Regions from separate parts of the Virgibacillus sp. FSP13 genome, predicted to be linked through region 2. Evidence: riboswitches for the same ligand, from Rfam matches in the RefSeq annotation. Region 2 holds a riboswitch; each other region holds the start of a gene.
What was found. Region 2 has a riboswitch for S-adenosylmethionine ahead of ACW2QC_RS11775 (LLM class flavin-dependent oxidoreductase). Riboswitches for the same ligand answer to the same signal wherever they lie in the genome.

Region 1 (2,203 bases), on a different contig from region 2:
GATGTTCCTACAACTAGTCGGGTAAATGGAATAACTGCAACCATCAAAATAATGAATGGTATCGATCGAAACACATTTACAATTGCATTTAGGACGTTAAATACTGGAGCATTTTCCCATAAATGTCCTTTACGTGTTACAACGAGCAGGATTCCCAATGGTAAGCCAATGATCGTAGCGAATAATAATGAAAATGCAACCATCGAAACTGTTTCCCATAGGGCCGCGAGAATTTGATCCCAATCAACTAACATCCTCTAATACCTCCTTAACCGTTACTTTTTGTTGGTTAATATGCATAATAACTCTACTCACTTCTTTCGTTTCACCTGCAAACTTCACAATTAAGTTACCAAATGGTGTCCCTTGCAATTCCGTAATACTACCAAACAAAACATTTACCTCTACATCAAATCGTTTAGCTATTTGCGATAACAGCGGATAACCTGCTGATTCCCCAACAAAAACAATTCGATAAATTTGATTGGTAGATTCTTGGGATTCAATTAATTGATGGACTGATTTCGGTATTTCATCGTGCATGACTGTACTTACAAAATTATGGGCAATTTCCGTTTTGGGCTGGGCAAATACATCAAATACAGATCCTGATTCAATCACTTTACCCTGGTTAAGCACTGCCACCTTATCGCATATTTCACGGATAACCCCCATTTCATGAGTAATGATTAGAATGGTAATGTTATATTCCTGATTAACTTTCTTCAAAAGCCTCAAGATTGAATTCGTTGTCTGCGGATCAAGTGCCGATGTTGCCTCGTCACACAATAGAACGGATGGCTGTGTTGCCAAGGCTCGCGCAATACCTACTCGTTGTTTCTGGCCACCTGAAAGCTGATCTGGGTAATTATCAGCCTTATCACTCAGTCCGACAAACTCCAACAGTTCATTAACTCTTTTTTTAATTTCTTCCTTAGGTGTCTTCATTAGTAATAACGGCATTGCCACATTCGTAAAAACCGTTTTTGAATTTAGTAGATTAAAGTGTTGAAAAATCATTCCGATGCTTCGTTTTGCTTCCCTTAGTTCCTTTGGAGAAAGACTGAGTAGATCCTGATTATTTACAACTACTTTTCCAGAAGTCGGTCGTTCAAGTAAATTCACACAACGTATCAATGAACTTTTTCCGGCGCCACTAAATCCAATAACACCATATATTTCGCCTTTTTCGATCTGTAAATCAACATCATCCAGTGCCTCTATCTGTTGTTCGCCACTTTGGTATATCTTCGTTACGTTCTCAAAAGTAATCATTATTCCCCTCCTCTTTAAAATGAAAAAATACCCCTTCTTGAAAAACAAGAAGAGGCATTTACGGGTTTCCCTCTCCTTATCTTTCAAGCCTATTGCTTGCTGGAATTGGCACAGTACTTTTACAAGTCCGCTGCCGAGGTATCATAGGGCCAGCCCCTCCACCTCTCTGGATAAGAAGTCTTGCTATTTAGTTGTTTATTTGCATATGGAAATAAAAAATCCCTCCTTATGATATTCATAAGAAGAGATTTGCATTTTAATTCCGCTCACTCTTCTTATTTTTCAAGCGAATGCTTGTTGGATTTGGCACAGTTCTTTATAAAAAAGTCCGTTGCCGAGGTTTCATAGGGCCAATTCCCTCCACCTCTCTGAATAAGAAGTTACAAAATATTCATTTGATATTGTTTAATACAATACTACCGTTATGAAGCTTTGTCAATGCATTTTTTAAAAATTTCAAAAGGTGGTATTGTAACAATGATTAGTTAACAGAAATGACTATCTTACCAATATTTTTATTTGCTTCCATATATCGATGTGCTTCTTGAATGTCTTTGAATGCAAAGGTATGGTCAACAATTGGCTTCAGCTTTTTCTGATTGAATAGGGGGATTGCCTTTTGAATAAATTCCTCTGTCAAAGCTTTTTTATAGGCATCACTTCTTGGCGTTAATAATGTCCCTTTCAGATGGATTCGCTTTGCAAGAATTGACATTAAATCTACTTTTTCAACCTCTGTTCCACCAAGTACACCAATCAGCACCCAGCGTCCATCGATTGCAATGCTTCGTAAGTTTTTCTCCCAATAGGAAGCACCAATGAAGTCGAGTATGACGTTTACCCCTTCTTGATCGGTGGTTTTTAAAACTTCCTCCGCAAAGTTCTGTTCTTTATAGTTAATTCCAACATCTGCGCCAAGCGACTGACA
Region 2 (2,203 bases):
GCTAACTTCAAGCCTTAACGCACGACTTCCATTGATGACAGTGCGACTGTGGCGCTCGAGCCATGCCAAGACAGCTTCAGTTAATTCGGCTGCAAAGCGGTGCTCTCTTGTATGGGAAGACGCACTCATACGGCTATAAAAAACACCTTCTGGAGGAACAGTCGATAGGTCAACTGTTCCTTCATCTAGATGCCATTCTTCATATGGTAACTGCAATTCAGTTAATCGTTTTGTCAAATGCTCGGTCCATTCATTATTTTCATGAAGCACATATATTTTTTCCGACATTCCAATGCCTCCTATTGGTTTATTTTTAAGTTACGTTTCTCCTCGACAAGTGGCATTACTTTTTCCGAAAAGCGCTTCATTTCCTCTAATTGTGGAGAGAATTGTAAGAGTAAAAGGTCAACTCCAGCATCCTCAAATTCGATGATGCGATTAGCAATTTGCTCAGGTGTTCCGATTAAGTTTGGACGCAATCCCCGGTTGGAAACGGAATAATCATTTAGTTTTACTTGCTGCTCAAGCTGTGATTTGCTGACAAAATCTTGATATCCTGCATAGCCGTCCGCATTTTTAACATCGGTGATCCGTTTCCATTCTTCTACTACCTCTTCTTCCGTGTCACGGCAAATGATGTATGCAGCCAATCCGAATGATTTAAATGTAGATTTTCCTGCTGCTTCTCGGCGTGCTTTCATATCCTCAACTTTTGCAGAAATTTCTTCTAATGTTCCTCCATGCATCACGTAGGCATCACAATTATTGACAATGACTTCTTTTCCCCGTTCACTCTCACCGCCTGCGTAAAGAAGAGGATTTGGCCGTTGCACTGGCTTCGGTTCCAAATGTGTATTGGCGACCTCATAAAATTTTCCTTTATGGCTGAACGTTTCTTCGGTCCAGAGCCCTTTCATTACTTGTAAAAACTCCTCGGTACGGTTATATCGTTCGTCGTGTGCTGTGAAATCCCCACCGTATTGACGCGCTTCCTCTTCCCACCAGCCTGAGACTACATTAAATGTGAAGCGGCCGCCCGAGATACGATCAATGTTAGCGGCCATTTTTGCAGTTACAGCTGGGTTATGGAATACAGGACGCATTGCCGCCATAATTTCGATTTTTTCTGTAACAGCTGCAAGTGCTGCAGCTGTTGACCAAGCTTCCAATGAGTCATGTTCAATTCCTTTTATATCGTTTAGATACAATTCAGCAATTAATGTTGTATCATATCCCCATTTTTCTGCTGACTGAATCACTTCTTTTGCGTAATCAAATGTTGGTGGCATGTGTTCATTATCTACATTTCGTAACCATCCACCAAAAATAGGTAGCCAAAAACCGTATTTCATTAATAACCTCTCCCTTTTCACCATAAATTGTATGACAAGATGAAGTGCCAGAAATATGTTTGATCACATTTTTCATAAATAAAAAAACCTCTTCGATAAGAAGAAGTTTTGTACATGGCTTCCATCTTATCTTGCAGCCGTTAAACGCTGCTGGAATTAGCACCTTCCTGATCATTATCAGTGGGTTGCCGGGTTTCATCGGGCCATTCCCTCCACCACTCTTAATAAGAAATGTATTAAATTAAAGTAATCATACCAGAAAAGTATGTATTAAAGCAATCAATAAGTGAATTTCACTCATTGGAGGGACTACGAAAGGACGTTGCGCTTTTGGTCGCCCTATTCGTTAACGAGGGTTAAAAGAACACTGAAGCAATAACAATAGAAATAACTAAATTCAACTGCTAGAATTTAGTTAGGTTCAAGAAGGGTGGCAAAAATAATGAATCAAAAAGTGATCATAAACAATAGGACAATTAATGTCGACAATTTTTACGAAGATACAGTTGTGAATAAATCTAAGGCCGAAAAATTACTTAAAATAGGATTTGATTTTAAAGTTAGCAGCAGTGACTACCACGAAATTACAACCTTGCTATATGCTAATGATTTTCATGTGAAAGTTCCAGAAAAAAATCTCGAATTTCACGCAACTATTTACTCCTATTCGACGTCAATTACAAATCTCTATCAAGATGGTGCAGTTGGTGATTTTAAATTGGAATTAATGGAGGAATAAGCGCTTAGCTGAATACAACGTAACAGATTATTTTTACAAACAAAGGAATATTCTATATTTGACGGATATATTCAACATCCCTATAATGAACAACTATGTGTTATTTAAAAAA
Region 3 (2,203 bases), on a different contig from region 2:
TACAATTCGTTTTTATCTTTTAAATAAGCTATGACTTTCTCGTATAGCTGGTTAAATTTATCTTCATCGATTGCTTGGTTTACAAGTCCCCAATCAATAAACTGTTCACAAATGTCATCTTTCACGATAAACTTATCTTTAGGTGAACGTCCGGTATATTTTCCTGTTGTTGCTTGAATCGCACCTGTTGCTGTCAATACTCCTTCGTTCCTTGCTAAGATTTTTTCAACTAGCTGAGGTACCGATAAATTGTGCTGGATATTCCCTTGTGCTAAAAGTTCATCCGATACTGTTGATCGTTCCATCGATTTCATATATGATACCTTCCTTTTTGATGGATTTTTTATAAAGACATGAAACGGTTTTCTTTTAAATCTGTTTATTAGTATAACACATTTATTTAATTAGTCCATACTAATGTATTATTTTATTTAAAATGTTGTGCTGGCCTTTGAAGAAAAGCGCAAGCGCCCGCTTAGCAACGTACAAACTGGAGCACTCCGCAATGAGATAAAGGAAACACGGTGAGGTACGAGCCGATGTTGACTTATCGTAGTGCATTGAATAACCCCCTGAAGTAACAACACACGAAGAAAAAGCGAATTAACTTTTTCGAGGAGAGGAGTGTGAAGTTTGATAGTTGCTGGGCGCTGGAGCTGGACACGGCTTACTCTGGGTCTCCGATTACTCAACCCACCGAAAAACATTTGCTGTAAGCATAATAGCGCCTCAAGTTTTATACTTTTTACATTTGAAAAAGTTGACACATCATAACGATTTCGGTACGATAAATTGTGAACGGACACTCTCTTATTCAGAGTTGGTGGAGGGACAGACCCGATGAAACCCAGCAACCATCACATTTGTGAAAAGGTGCTAATCTGATGCAAGGATTTTCCTTGAACAATAAGAGCGAAAGGCCACAACTCCTTTCCTCATGCAAGTAGGAAAGGCTTTTTTTGTTTTAAAGGGAGTTTATATAATTGATAAATACAGAGTTCCGTACCACGATATAAAAGGGAGAGATTTAGGCCAATGGCTGCAAATCGTCGTTTATTTACATCTGAATCGGTAACAGAGGGACATCCGGATAAAATTTGTGACCAGATTTCAGATGCTATTTTGGATGAAATCTTATCAAAAGATCCGAATGCACGAGTAGCTTGTGAGACAACGGTGACAACTGGTTTAGTATTAGTATCAGGGGAAATTTCAACAAGTACGTATGTAGATATTCCAGCAATTGTAAGGCAAACCATTAAGGATATCGGCTACACAAGAGCTAAGTTTGGTTTCGATGCTGAAACATGTGCAGTCCTTACAGCAATTGATGAACAATCAGCAGATATTGCTGGTGGAGTAGACAATGCATTGGAAGCACGCCAAGGAAAAATGTCTGATGAAGAAATTGCTGCGATCGGTGCAGGTGATCAGGGGTTAATGTTTGGCTTTGCTTGTGATGAAACGGAAGAATTAATGCCGCTACCAATATCACTTGCTCACAAATTGGCAAAACGGCTGGCTGATGCAAGAAAAGATGAGATTCTACCTTATTTACGTCCGGATGGAAAAACACAGGTAACGGTAGAGTATGATGAAAATGATAATCCTGTTAAAGTAGATACAATTGTCATTTCCACACAACATCACCAGGACATTTCAACCGAGCAAATTGAAAAAGATTTAATTGAGCATGTTATTCATCCGGTTGTACCAGCAAATTTACTAGATGAAACAACAAAATATTTCATCAATCCAACCGGCCGCTTCGTTATTGGTGGACCACAAGGGGATGCTGGACTAACAGGAAGAAAAATAATTGTTGATACGTATGGTGGTTATGCCCGTCATGGCGGAGGGGCATTCAGTGGAAAAGACTCGACTAAGGTGGACCGCTCAGCAGCATATGCCGCTCGTTATGTAGCGAAGAATATTGTAGCTGCAGGACTTGCTAAAACGTGTGAAGTACAGCTTGCCTATGCAATTGGCGTTGCTGAACCGGTATCCATTGCGATTGACACATTCGGTACTGGAACAGTTACGGAAGAAAAACTTGTTGCGGCAGTCCGAGAGTTGTTTGATTTACGTCCGGCAGGCATTATTCGTATGCTTGATTTGCAACGGCCAATCTTTAAAAATACCGCTGCATACGGACATTTTGGCAGAACAGATGTCTTATTTCCATGGGAGAAAACAGATAAGG
Region 4 (2,203 bases), on a different contig from region 2:
TTCATATGTTGCTGTCCAAAAATCCTGCACGTCAAGATTTGGAAATAAATTAGTTAGCATCACGGACAACCTCCACTTCTACTGAGGTTTGGGTGATGAAATCAATCGCCTTATCCATTTCCTCTGCTTTCCCTTCCATTTGTACAAACAAGGTTCCATAGGCTCCTGCCTGTGTTTGTGTAATCTTCCCTTGTAAAATATTTATATCAATAGCAAATTTTTTAGCCACTTGGCTTATTAATGCTTGATTGGTTGTTTCACCGATAAAATGAAGTCGAACTATTTTTCCGTGTTCGTAGGTATTTACCAGCTCATTTACACCTTCATTTTCATCTTGAGTCCCCATTACTTGCTCCACAAATTTTTTCGTCACTTGCTGTTTTGGTCGTAAAAATACGTCAAGAACATCACCCTGTTCCACAATTTTACCGTTTTCCATTACAGCAACTTGTTTGCAAATTTTACGAATAACGTGCATTTCATGGGTTATTAAAATAATCGTTAATCCAAGCTTTTGATTAATATCCACTAATAAATCTAAAATAGAATTTGTCGTTTCCGGATCAAGTGCAGATGTCGCCTCATCACAGAGTAGAACTTTCGGATTATTGGCAAGCGCTCTAGCAATTCCGACACGTTGCTTCTGTCCACCACTTAATTGTGATGGATAAGCATTACCCCGTTCAGAAAGGCCCACCAGTTGAATTAACTCATTAACCCTGCTCTCCCGTTCAGCCTTTGGAACACCTGCAATCTCCAAAGGAAATGCAATATTATCCTTTACTGTCCGCGACCATAGTAAATTAAAATGTTGAAAAATCATTCCTATTTCTTGCCGAGCTATACGCAATTGGTTTGAATTTAGTGTGGTAATTTCTTGCCCATCAATGGTCACACGGCCATGTGTTGGATCCTCCAAGCGGTTTAACAGCCTGACAAACGTACTTTTTCCCGCTCCACTGTAGCCAATAACACCGAATATATCCCCTTCTTTTATATCAAGCGTTAAATCATCAACAGCCGTGATTTGCTTTTTATTGGATGTAAAAACTTTACTTAAATTCTCTATCGAAATCACAAGTATTCCTCCTAATTCAGAAAAGCGCAAACGCCCGGTAGCGATGTACAAACTGGAGCACTCTGGGACTGCATTTCATTCGTCCCACCGAAAACCGTTTGCACTCCGTTCGCCCCACCAAAAAGATCTGCTAGTCGCTGGGCGCTGGAGCTGGACAAGGCCTACCAAGTCACAAAACTAAAATAGCGCTTCAAATTTTATACTTTCCAAGTTGTTCATAAAAAGAAAAACGTCTTTCTGTAAGAGAACAGAAAGACGTAATATATGCCTTTTCGTTCCCTCATCTGTCAAAGTGTTACTTTGCAGGAATTGGCACCTTTCAAACATTTAAGTTTGAAGGTTGCCGCGGTTTCACAGGGCCAGTCCCTCCACCGCTCAAGATAAGAGATTTAAATTCGTTTAAATTGATAAAATTGATGATAGCACGCTTATTTCTCTATGTCAATATAAAACATTCTTTCGTTAGTTCATAATCGTCAGTTCCCAACGAATAGCTCCGGCTTATACTTCACTAAATAGCTATAAATATTGGCAATCGAATGAAAAGCATATACTTTTTCTTGCACTTCATTGCCATTTTTAACTAGCAGACATGGTACACTTTCAATCTGATTTTCCTGCATAAATTCAGGATGAAACGACGCATTCATGTCATAAAAAATATGCTCATGATGAACAGATTCAATTTTATCCAGCATTGTTCTAGCTAATGCACAAGTTCCACAAAAAGGAGTATGAACAAATAATAAATAATGATCTTGCTGTAACACTTCCGCTGTTATCTCTTGCAAAGGAATCACCCTAAATCAAAAATATCGGATTAACCGCAATAGACTTAGCTACTAAGACAGTTGCGAGTACTTGCTCAGGTGTTGTTGCAACTTCACGATATTCACTGCTAACATAAATATGTTCGGCATGTGGCAACTCGCGCGCTAACTGTTTGCGTAATTTAATCCCTGAATTGTCTTCATCAACTAAGATAAAAACATCCTTATTGTCTAAATCGTACGTATATAAAAGCTCGTCAAATCGTTCCACACCGAGTGTACCATTTGTACAAATGATCTCCACATCGTCCGTGATTACTTTTTTGATTTGCTTTTTGTCCGTAAGACCTTCGAC

Region 1: it holds a riboswitch for S-adenosylmethionine, as region 2 does, so the genes downstream of both, ACW2QC_RS15580 (methionine ABC transporter ATP-binding protein) here and ACW2QC_RS11775 (LLM class flavin-dependent oxidoreductase) in region 2, are expected to answer to the same signal.
Region 3: it holds a riboswitch for S-adenosylmethionine, as region 2 does, so the genes downstream of both, metK (methionine adenosyltransferase) here and ACW2QC_RS11775 (LLM class flavin-dependent oxidoreductase) in region 2, are expected to answer to the same signal.
Region 4: it holds a riboswitch for S-adenosylmethionine, as region 2 does, so the genes downstream of both, ACW2QC_RS10850 (methionine ABC transporter ATP-binding protein) here and ACW2QC_RS11775 (LLM class flavin-dependent oxidoreductase) in region 2, are expected to answer to the same signal.

What each region holds. Positions count from the first base shown of each region.
Region 1 covers NZ_JBSVKG010000021.1:50,580-52,782, reverse strand. Annotated here, with positions in the region: gene ACW2QC_RS15585 (methionine ABC transporter permease) at 1-254, opposite strand, end outside; gene ACW2QC_RS15580 (methionine ABC transporter ATP-binding protein) at 244-1,275, opposite strand; SAM riboswitch class I at 1,349-1,452, opposite strand; SAM riboswitch class I at 1,548-1,654, opposite strand; gene ACW2QC_RS15575 (NAD(P)H-quinone oxidoreductase) at 1,757-2,203, opposite strand, start outside.
Region 2 covers NZ_JBSVKG010000012.1:42,606-44,808, forward strand. Annotated here, with positions in the region: gene ACW2QC_RS11770 (ATP-grasp domain-containing protein) at 1-288, opposite strand, end outside; gene ACW2QC_RS11775 (LLM class flavin-dependent oxidoreductase) at 300-1,352, opposite strand; SAM riboswitch class I at 1,476-1,583, opposite strand; gene ACW2QC_RS11780 (DUF3219 family protein) at 1,795-2,091, shown strand.
Region 3 covers NZ_JBSVKG010000010.1:11,522-13,724, reverse strand. Annotated here, with positions in the region: gene pckA (phosphoenolpyruvate carboxykinase (ATP)) at 1-314, opposite strand, end outside; SAM riboswitch class I at 808-913, shown strand; gene metK (methionine adenosyltransferase) at 1,036-2,203, shown strand, end outside.
Region 4 covers NZ_JBSVKG010000010.1:79,393-81,595, forward strand. Annotated here, with positions in the region: gene ACW2QC_RS10845 (methionine ABC transporter permease) at 1-60, opposite strand, end outside; gene ACW2QC_RS10850 (methionine ABC transporter ATP-binding protein) at 50-1,078, opposite strand; SAM riboswitch class I at 1,356-1,465, opposite strand; gene ACW2QC_RS10855 (thioredoxin family protein) at 1,555-1,869, opposite strand; gene ACW2QC_RS10860 (toprim domain-containing protein) at 1,880-2,203, opposite strand, start outside.